DNA from 3 places in the Solwaraspora sp. WMMD1047 genome. Region 3 is predicted to be linked to each of the others. Evidence: riboswitches for the same ligand, from Rfam matches in the RefSeq annotation. Region 3 holds a riboswitch; each other region holds the start of a gene.
What was found. A riboswitch is a leader RNA that binds a small molecule or an ion and turns the genes downstream of it on or off. The one in region 3 is predicted to bind cobalamin.
Positions count from the first base shown of each region.

Region 1: linked by a shared signal. The riboswitch ahead of O7627_RS32260 (iron ABC transporter permease) and the one ahead of O7627_RS26500 (CbtB-domain containing protein) in region 3 are both predicted to bind cobalamin.
Region 2: linked by a shared signal. The riboswitch ahead of O7627_RS01250 (ABC transporter substrate-binding protein) and the one ahead of O7627_RS26500 (CbtB-domain containing protein) in region 3 are both predicted to bind cobalamin.

Region 1 covers NZ_JARUBL010000001.1:7,055,667-7,058,879, forward strand. The annotation lists gene O7627_RS32255 (ABC transporter ATP-binding protein) at 1-344, opposite strand, end outside; gene O7627_RS32260 (iron ABC transporter permease) at 341-1,396, opposite strand; cobalamin riboswitch at 1,484-1,679, opposite strand; gene O7627_RS32265 (YcaO-like family protein) at 1,726-3,102, opposite strand; gene O7627_RS32270 (YcaO-like family protein) at 3,042-3,213, opposite strand, start outside.
Region 2 covers NZ_JARUBL010000001.1:275,302-278,514, reverse strand. The annotation lists gene O7627_RS01255 (iron ABC transporter permease) at 1-491, opposite strand, end outside; gene O7627_RS01250 (ABC transporter substrate-binding protein) at 502-1,431, opposite strand; cobalamin riboswitch at 1,521-1,662, opposite strand; gene O7627_RS01245 (M14 family zinc carboxypeptidase) at 1,699-3,213, opposite strand, start outside.
Region 3 covers NZ_JARUBL010000001.1:5,812,238-5,815,450, reverse strand. The annotation lists gene O7627_RS26510 (precorrin-2 C(20)-methyltransferase) at 1-1,009, shown strand, start outside; gene O7627_RS26505 (cobalt-precorrin-6A reductase) at 910-1,758, opposite strand; cobalamin riboswitch at 1,831-2,004, shown strand; gene O7627_RS26500 (CbtB-domain containing protein) at 2,037-2,231, shown strand; gene O7627_RS26495 (CbtA family protein) at 2,247-3,044, shown strand; gene O7627_RS26490 (hypothetical protein) at 3,094-3,213, shown strand, end outside.

The DNA of each region.
Region 1 (3,213 bases), 1.2 Mb from region 3:
TCGTCGGCGGTGTCGGATTCGAAGGCCCGCTTGTGCGGGGTGAGGCCGAGGGCGACAACGTCGTCGACGCTCATCTCCAAGGCGTGGTCGCGTTCCTGCAACACGACGGCGAGTCGCCGGGCCAGCGTCTTGGGGCGCATGCCCGGCACGCTCTCGTCGTCCAGCCGGACGTCACCCGGATACGGCCGCAGCGCGCGGTAACCGGTGCGCAGCAGAGTGGTCTTCCCGGCGCCGTTCGGGCCGAGGACGCCGGCCAGGGCGCCGCGCCGGACGGTGAGTGACACCTCGTGGACGAGGTCACGGCCGCCGAGGTGCACAGTGACGGTGTCGAATTCGAGGATCATCCGGCGCCGTCCGCGACCCTGCGGCGCAGCAACCAGAAGAAGAACGGGCCGCCGCACAACGCCGTCAGCACGCCGAGCGGGAGCTCCCGGGGAGCTGCCACGGTCCGGGCGGCGAGATCGGCCAGCACCAGGAACGATGCGCCTGCCAGCATCGCCACGGGCAGCACGATTCGATGGTCGCTGCGCCCCAGGACGAGCCGTACCGCGTGCGGGGCCATCAGCCCGACGAACCCGACGGCCCCGGCCCCGGCGACGGCTACCCCGGTGATCAGGGAGCCGACGACCAACAGCAGGGAGCGTTCCCGGGTGGTGTCCACGCCGAGGGTGGCGGCGGACTCCTCGCCGCCGGTGAGCGCATTGAGTGCTCGCCCCCGAGCCTGCAGCACGACCCCACCGGCGAGTACGACGGCGATGGTCAGGGCCACGATGTCCCAGCGGGCGCCGGCGACGGTACCGAGCAGCCAGAACAGCACACCGCGAACCGCCTCGTCGTCGGGGGAGGTGATCACCAGGTAGCTTGTCGCTGCCGACAGCACGTACGACACCACGACACCGGCGAGCACCATCCGCACGGGTCCGGTCCTCCCACCGCCGCGGCCGAGCGTGACGACGAGCAGCACCGACAGCAGCGCGCCCAGGAACGCGCCGGCCGGCAGGGCATACACACCCCAACTGGACAGCACGCCGAGCAGCGCCACGGCGGCGGCCCCCACCGAGGCGCCGGAGGAGACGCCCAGCAGGTAAGGGTCGGCCAGCGGGTTGCGCAGCAGTGTCTGCATGACCGCGCCCACCGCGGCGAGCCCGGCGCCGACGGCGGCGGCCAGCGCCGCCCTCGGCAGGCGTACCAGCCATACGATCTGCTCGTCGCCGCGTGGCCAGGTCACCGCGACCGGGTCCAGCAGCAGCCCGCCGGTGTGATTCCAGGTGACCCCCCACACCGTGGTTGCCTTGACCTGGACCGGCCCGAGGCTGACCGCCGCGGTCAGGCAGGCGGTGGTGACGACGAGCAGAACACCGATGACGGCGATGGACGGCAGCCTACGGGCGGGCACGCCCGCGCCCACCAGCCATCAGGCGTTGTTGCGGGTGCCTCCGGGGAGGCATGACATCGACCACGGTTTCTCCACACCTCGTAGAGCCGTTGCACAGCAAGTCGTGGTCGGTCTTCTGACTCCCGGATCGTCGCGGGCACCCCGCCTTCCCGGGCCGCAAAGCCCAGTGGCGTCCTGTACGGGTACACACTTCCCCGGTCACAGCTGCGAGGGCAGTGCCGGATTCGCACCGGCTTCCCACTACCGCGACTTGGTTCGGACGACCGGAAGGTAACACATGCCACGCATGCCACGCACCTGCCGACCTGCTGCGTCCCGTCGCCGTGGGATCAGTGCGGCAGCGGCGTGAGCCGCAGCGCGCCGGCGTCTGCGAGAGCCTGCCCGAGCCGAGCACCGCCGAGAAGCGGGAACGCGGCCGCAGCATTGCTGTAAAGGCCGGGGACGACCACCCGCACGACCCGCAGCCCGGCCGCACGAACATCGGGTGTGGTCACGTTGACGGCGACGACGTCGAAACCCTTCGCGCGTACGGTGTCGACGAGCAGCCGGGCACGAAGGGTTGCCGTGGCGGCGGGCTGACCGGGGCTGATCGGTGCCGGTTCGGCCGGCCATCCGTCCACGACTTCGATCAGCGCGTGTGCCAGCCGCGGATCGAGGTATGCCTGCATGTGGCAGCCGGGGTCGGTGGCGTCGTGCCAGTCGCTGCGATAGTCGTCGAGGTAGGCGCGGTCGGCGCGCCAGGGTTTCAGTGGGCTGCCGGGGGTTGCGGCCACGGCGGCGAAGGCACCGTGGGGATCGTCGAGATCGCGCATCACCATCTGGATGTGCAGCGCCTCGGCCAAGGCTTTGCCGGCGGCGGTGTCGCTGTCGGGGTGGCAGGCGGTGCCGAGGGTGACGTATCCGTCGGCGGTGTCGTGCACCAGTGCTCCGAGGACCGGCATCCCGAGATCGGAGGGGAAGCGGCAGAGCCTTGTCCGCAGCTTTCCATCGGCGCCGGCGGCCAGGCCCGCCAGCCGGTCCGGCATCGGCAGACGCGTCCCGGTGCGGCTGGTCATCCAGGTCAGGGTCATCGCGTCCCGTTCGATGGCTTCGGCCAGCGCGCTGGCCACGGCGGCGTCGGTCGAGGTTCCTGCCCCGATGCCGGCGTACGCCGTGGCGACGGTGGCGGGCAGGTCCCGGAACAGGTAGCTCGTCCACACCAGTGCGGCCGGAACCCAGACCGGTCCGCCGTCGGGCAGCCGATGGCCGCAGACCCACTCGGCGGGCAGATCGTGGGTGAACGGCACGAACGGAAACCCGGCGGCGGTGTACTGGCCGGTCGCGTACAGCGGCAGCCCTGCCGGGTCGATGGCCTGCTCACCGCAGTCGGTCAGCGTGCGCCACGACGCGACACGCAACCCCGGCGGGACCAGGTTGCCGCAGTAACGTTCGACGGCTTCACCGAGCGCTGCGCCGGTGGCGGCGCCCGGATCCCACAGCGCCGCGCCCATGCCGGACGGGTCGCTGCGCCACCCGCTGAACGCCGTCGTGTCACTGATGACCGATCGGACCAGGTGCAGGGCCTGCGGCAGGCGGGGGTGACGAGGATAGGGCTCGATGCGGCTGACCACTCCGGTGCGGGGGTCGACGAGCGGGCTTCCCGAAGTCACGAGTACGGAAGGGGGTCGAGTACCAGGTTCTCCTCGCGCAGCGGTGCGGGCGCCCACCCGAGGCGGGCCGGTTCGTCGTACAGCCGCGCGACGCCGAGCAGCGGGAACGCGGCAGGTGCGTAGGCGGCCAGGCCGGGCACGACGACTCGTGCGACGTGCAGTCCGGTG
Region 2 (3,213 bases), 5.5 Mb from region 3:
CCGCCGGCCGCGCCGAGCAGGTAGGTCAGCAGTACCGCCGCCAGCGCGCCGACGAACGCGGCCAGCGGCACGCTCACCGGCAGCTCGGCGGTGACGTCGCCGGTGCTGTCGGCGCTGTCCGGGCCGGCGCCGAGCCGCAGCGAGATCACCGCGGTCACCGCCAGCCCGGCCCCGGCCGCCACCCCGAGCAGGTACGGGTCGGCGAGCGGGTTGCGGAACACCCCCTGGTAGCAGCCGCCGGCCAACGCCAGCATGCCGCCGACCAGCAGCCCGAGGACCACCCTCGGCAGCCGCAGCTCGGTGACGATGGCCGCCTCCCGCTCGGTCAGGCCGCTCTCCAGGCGTACCCCGGGGAGCAGGTCGAGCAGTTCCCGGGCGACCCCGCCCGGTGGCAGGCTGACCGGCCCGAACGCCAGGCCGGCCAGACCCGCCAGCCCGACCGCGAGCAGCCCGACCGCCAGCCACCAGGGCCGCAACCGGGCCACTCTCACGGCCGGTCGCTCACGCCGGCACCTTGGCGACCGCGTCCACGATCGCCCGGACCAGGTCGACCACCCGGGGCCCCCAGCGGGAGGCGATGTCGTCGTCCAGGGCGACGACCCGGCCGTCCCGGACGGCGCTGATCCCGGCCCAGCCGCCGCGCGCGGCGACCGTCTCGGCCGACTGGGCGCAGCACTTGGTGTCGGCCAGGAAGACGAAGTCCGGGTCGGCGGCGATCAGCACCTCCTCGGAGAGCTGCGGGTAGCCGCCGGCCGCCCCGTCGGTGTCGGCCGCGTCGGCGATGTTCGCAAGGCCCACCATGGCGAACAGCGACCCGACGAAGGTCTTGCTGGTCACCGTGTAGAAGGTCGGGTCGAGCTCGTAGTAGTAGGTGAGCGGCTCCGACCGGGTGGGCAGGTCGCCGACCAGCTTGCCGATGTCGTCCTTCATCCGGGTCACCACGTCGGCGGCGGCGTCCCGGTTGCCGGTCAGGGTGCCCAGCTCGTCGAGCTGCCGGTAGGTGTCGTCCAGGGTGACCGCGGCCGACGCCAGATAGACCGGGATCTTGAGCTGGGTGAGTTGGTCGACGACCTTGTTCGTGTCGTTGGCGAGGACCACCAGGTCCGGGTTCTGGGCGGCGATCGCCTCCGCGTTCGGCTGGAAGCCGGAGAGTTCGGTCCGGGGCGCCTCGGGCGGGTAATTGGAGTTGTCGTCGACCGCCGTCACCTGGCCGCCGGCGCCGATCGCGAAGAGCATCTCGGTGGCGGTCGGCGACAGCGAGACGATCCGCTCCGGGCGGGCGTCGAGGGTGACCTCGCCCACCGTCACCGGATAACTGGCGGCGCTGCTGCCACCGGTGGCCGGTTCGCCGGCGGAATCGTCGGCGCAGCCGGCGAGGGTCAGGGCCACCGCCGCGAACGCGGCGGCCAGAATTCTCGGGGTACGTCTCATCGGTCCTCCTGTCGGTCGAGGATCTGGTGCTTCGCCGACAGGGGACACCGCTGCGCGCCGCCCGCCCGCGAGGCGCCCCTCCTCGAGAGCGCTTGTCGCGACCAGTCCGCAGGCGACCTGGCTCGGCCCCCCCGGTCAGAGGGGCATCACAGTTGCGGGACAGCGCCGGATTCGCACCGGCTTCGCTACGGGGTGGTCGGAAGAACGGTAACGCACCAGGTCCCGGCCGATCCGGTCGGCCGGGACCCGGCTGCGTCGCGGGTCGGTTCAGGAACTGGTGATGGTGACGTTGTCGACGGCGGCCTCGACCAGGCTCGCGGTGGCGGCGTCCGCCGCCGACACCACGATCCGGACCGACTGCCCGGCGTACGGGGTCAGGTTCAGGTTGGCCACCGCCCAGCTTCCGTTGCGGTTGGTGGCCGCGCCGGCCTGGCTGAACAGGGTGGTCGTACCGCCGCTGTGCACCACGCTGACCCGCAGGTAGTCGGCGGACGACGAGTTCGAGCCGTGCGCGAGATACCAGGCCAACGAGAGGGTGAGGGTGCCCGAGGAGGGCAGCGCGATGGCCGGCGACTGGGCCGTGGTGACCCCGCCGTCCAGGTCGTAGTCGCCGGCTCCGGAGCCGGCCAGCCGGCCGGTGACCAGGTCGTTGCTGCCGGCGTACGGGGTGAGCTGCTTGGCGCCGCTGGAGTTGGTCGCCTGGGCGGCACCCCGCTCGAAGGCACCGGTGGTGGCGGTGTCGGTGCCGGCCGGGTTGACCGTCCAGCCGGTCGCCGTCTCGAAGGTGTCCGACCAGACGGTGGTGCCGCCGCCGGTCCCGCAGTACTCGGCCTGCTTGCCGATCGCCCGGTACGGGCAGTCGGCGTACTCGCTCAGGATCAGCACCGCGTCCCGGTTGCGGGAGGTCTGGGCGGAGATCACCTCGTCGGGCGGGTAGAAGCCGCCGCCGGAGGCGGACCCGGGGTACATCTCGAAGGTGTACGCCCAGATGCCGTGGGTGGCCCACATCCAGTCGATGCTGCTGCCGTCGGTGATGTAGAGGTCGGAGGACTGTTCCGGGGTGTAGCCGTTGGTGGCCGCCAGCTGGGAGCCGATGGTGGCGAAGGTGTTGTACTGGTCGGCGCTCATCCCGGGTGCGGTGTTGGCGGTGGTGTAGCCGTACGGCCAGAGCACCAGCTGCGAGTAGGTGTGGAAGTCGATGTTGGCCTTGATCTGCTGCGTCCCGCCGACCACCCGGCTGTTGACGAAGTTGCGCAGCGCGCTGGTCTCCGGCGCGGAGAACGCCGACGGGCCGCGGTAGGTGTCCGACGAGGTGGACGACGACGAGCCGCCGCAGCAGCCCCAGTTGAAGCTCCAGTTCCGGTTCAGGTCGGTGCCCACGTAGGACGATCCGCTGTTCGGCTGCCGGTTCTTGCGCCAGGAGCGGTAGGAGCCGGTGGCGATGTCGTACTCGCTGCCGTCGGGGTTGACGGTGGGGATGATCCAGAGTTCCCGGGTGTTGACGACGTTGGTGATCCGGGAGTCGCTGCCGTAGTTGTCGGTGAACATGTTGAGCAGGTAGACGGCCATCTCGACGGTGAGGTGTTCGCGGGCGTGCTGCTGGGAGTTGAAGAGGATCTCCGGCTCGTTCTCGTCGGTGCCGACGTTGTCGGAGATCTTCACCGCCATCAGGTCGCGACCCTCGTACGAGGAGCCGATGCTGATCTTGCGGGCGATGCTCGGGTGGTCGGCGACCACCTTGTTCACGGCCGCGGTCAGCTCGGCGTAGTTGTGGTAGGCCGA
Region 3 (3,213 bases):
GTCCCGGCAGCTGCCCCTGGCGGAGGTCGATCCGGCGGCCGTGCCGTACTTCTCGATCGCGATCGTGCCGAGCCCGGCGAGCGCGGCCGCGACCGCCGCGGACGCCGGCCCGGGGAACGCCGCCGTGGCCGCCGGATCGGACGACGCGGCGCCGGCCGGGAAGCCGCCGGACCGCGGCGAGGTCGTGGTGGTCGGTCTGGGGCCGGCCGGTCCCGGCTGGCGGACGCCGGAGGTGACGCGGGCACTGCGGGAGGCCGAGCATCTGATCGGGTACGGGCCGTACGTCGACCGGGTTCCGCGCCGGCCCGGGCAGCACCGCCACACCTCGGACAACCAGGTCGAGGCCGACCGGGCCCGGCACGCGTTGGAGCTGGCCCTGGCGGGGTCGCGGGTCGCGGTGGTCTCCTCGGGCGATCCCGGGGTGTTCGCGATGGCCACCGCGGTGCTGGCCGTCGCGGCCGATGACGATCGGTTCGCCCGGGTGCCGGTCCGGGTGCTGCCGGGGCTGACCGCGGCCCAGGCGGCGGCGAGTCGGGTCGGCGCGCCGCTCGGCCATGACTACGCGGTGTTGTCGCTCTCCGATCGGCTCAAGCCGTGGCCGGTGATCGAGGCCCGACTTGCCGCTGCCGCCTCGGCCGACCTGGTGATGGCGATCTACAACCCGGCCTCGGCGAGCCGGCGTTGGCAGGTGGCCGCCGCCCGTGACCTGTTGCTGCGGCACCGGGCCCCGGGCACCCCGGTGGTGGTCGCCCGGGACGTCGGCGGGCCGACCGAGTCGGTCACCCTGGTGGAGCTCGGCCGGCTCGATCCCGACACTGTGGACATGCGCTGCCTGCTGATAATCGGCTCGTCGACCACCCGGGTCACCCGGCGGCCGGACGGTACCGCCGTGGTCTGGACGCCCCGCGACTACCCCGCCGACGGCCCGGCAGTGCCGGCAGGCGGTCCGGCGGTGCCCGCCGACCGCCCGGCTGTGCCGGATGGTGGCCCGGCCGCGGCGGCCGGCTGAGCGGACCGGGCCAGCCAGTCGAGTGCCCCGGCGACATCGGAGACCACATCGGCCGGCCGGCTGGCCGGGTCCGGCGGTGGCCGGTCGATCATCACCACCGGTAGCGAGAGCTCCCGGGCGGCGGTCAGCTTGCCGATTGTCAGCGAACCGCCGCTGTCCTTGGTCACCAGCACCTCGATCCGGTGCCGGCGGAGCAGTTCGGCCTCCCGGGCGGCGTCGTACGGGCCCCGGGAGAGGAGGACCCGGACGTTGGCCGGGACCGGCTCGTCCGGCGGGTCGACGAACCGGGCCAGGAACGACAGCTCGGACCGGCCGGTGAATTCGGCCAGGTGCTGCCGGCCGGTGGTGAGGAAGATCCGCCGCCCGAGCTGGGGCAGGAGGGCCGCGGCCTCGGCGTAGCCCGGCACCCGGTGCCAGCGATCGCCCGGCTGCGCCGTCCATCCCGGACGTTCCAGCCGCAGGTGGGCGGCGCCCACCTCGGCGGCGGCGACCACCGCGGCGGTCCGGATCCGGGCCGCGTACGGGTGGGTGGCGTCGATGACGGCGGTGATGCGTTGCTCGGCCAGCCACCGGGCCAGCCCCGCCGGACCACCGAACCCGCCGATCCGGACCGCGCCCACCGGCAGCCGCGGATCGCGTACCCGACCGGCCAGCGAGGAGATGATCATCACGTCCGGCCGGGGTACCAGCGTGGCGGCCAGCTCGCGGGCCTCCGCCGTGCCGCCCAGAATCAGGACCCGGGTGCTCATCCGGGCACCATCGCACACCCGTGGGCCGGCGGCCGGGCTGGCCCGACCATTGTGGCGGGGGCTGACCGGCGGCTACGCTGCCAGAGCCGCGGTGTTCGGGAAGCCGGTGTGAATCCGGCGTGGTCCTCGCCACTGTGACCGGGGAGTGCTCGTCCGCTCCGCCACTGGGTCGATGCCGATCTGGGAAGGCTGGACGGGCGCGGTGATCCGGGAGCCAGGAGACCGGCCGCGGCACAGCAAGGTAATCGCCACGAGGAATGGACGAGAGGATTACCGCGATGCCCCCTGTCACCGTGCCCGCCGCGACCGCGCCGATCCGGGTGCCCGCCCTGGCCTGGCTCGCCGTCGCGTTCGCCGTCGCCGTCGTCTACCTGGTGCTCCAGGAGAACGGCGCCGTGCTGGCGAGCTACGCCGAGTACGTACACGAGTTCACCCACGACGGGCGCCACGCGCTCGGCGTGCCCTGTCACTGAGCCCGGGGCGCTCCGATGCGGACTCTGACGCTTGGTTTCGTACTGCGCCGGGGCCTGCTGGCCGGCCTGATCGCCGGGCTGCTGGCTGCCCTCGTCGCCCTGCTCCTGGTCGAACCCGCCATCGACGCTGCGCTGGTGGTCGAGGAGGCGCGCTCCGCCGGCGAACCCGGCGGCCACGAGCATGAGCTGGTCGGCCGTGCCATGCAGGTGGTTGGCGGGATGGTCGCGGCGGTGCTGGTCGCGGTCAGCCTCGGCCTGGTGCTGGCCGTGGTCTTCGCCCGGGTCCGGCACCGCCTGCCGGGCGGCACCGACCTGGCCCGGGCCGCGGTACTGGCCGGGTGCGGCTTCGTGGCCGTCTCTCTGCTACCCGCGCTGAAATACCCGGCCAATCCGCCCGGCGTGGGCGACCCCGCCACGGTGACCACCCGCACCTGGCAGTACTTCAGCCTGATCATCGCGGCGGTCGGTTTCACCTGGCTGGCGTTCCTGGTCCGGGACGGGCTGGCCGGCCGGGGCTGGTCCGGGTCGCACGCCGCCGCCGGGGCGGTGCTGGCCGGGGTGCTCGGCAACCTGCTGGTCCTGGTGGCCTGGCCGGCGACTCCCGATCTGGTGCCGGCGGACGTGCCCGCGGGGCTGCTCTGGGAGTTCCGGCTCGCCTCCATCGCCGAGCTGGCCACCCTGTGGGCCGGTCTCGGATTCGCCTTCGGGCTGTTGCTGACGCCGCGCACGGCGGCCGGCGGCGGCGCGGGTACAGCGACGGACCCGGGCTCGACGCCGGACCCGGCCACGGTGGCCCCACCGGCCGCCGGCTGATCCGGCGGGCGGGGTGGCGCCGCCGCCCGGTCGGCCGCTGGGCTGCGTGCTGACGTTGTGCCGGGGCTGTTGCTGCGGCACCGCACGCAAGCACCCGCAGGTGGACCATGACGGACAGCTCGACCAGTTGCGGCACGGCGTCGGCGCGGCGGACCGGGTGCGGCGCAGC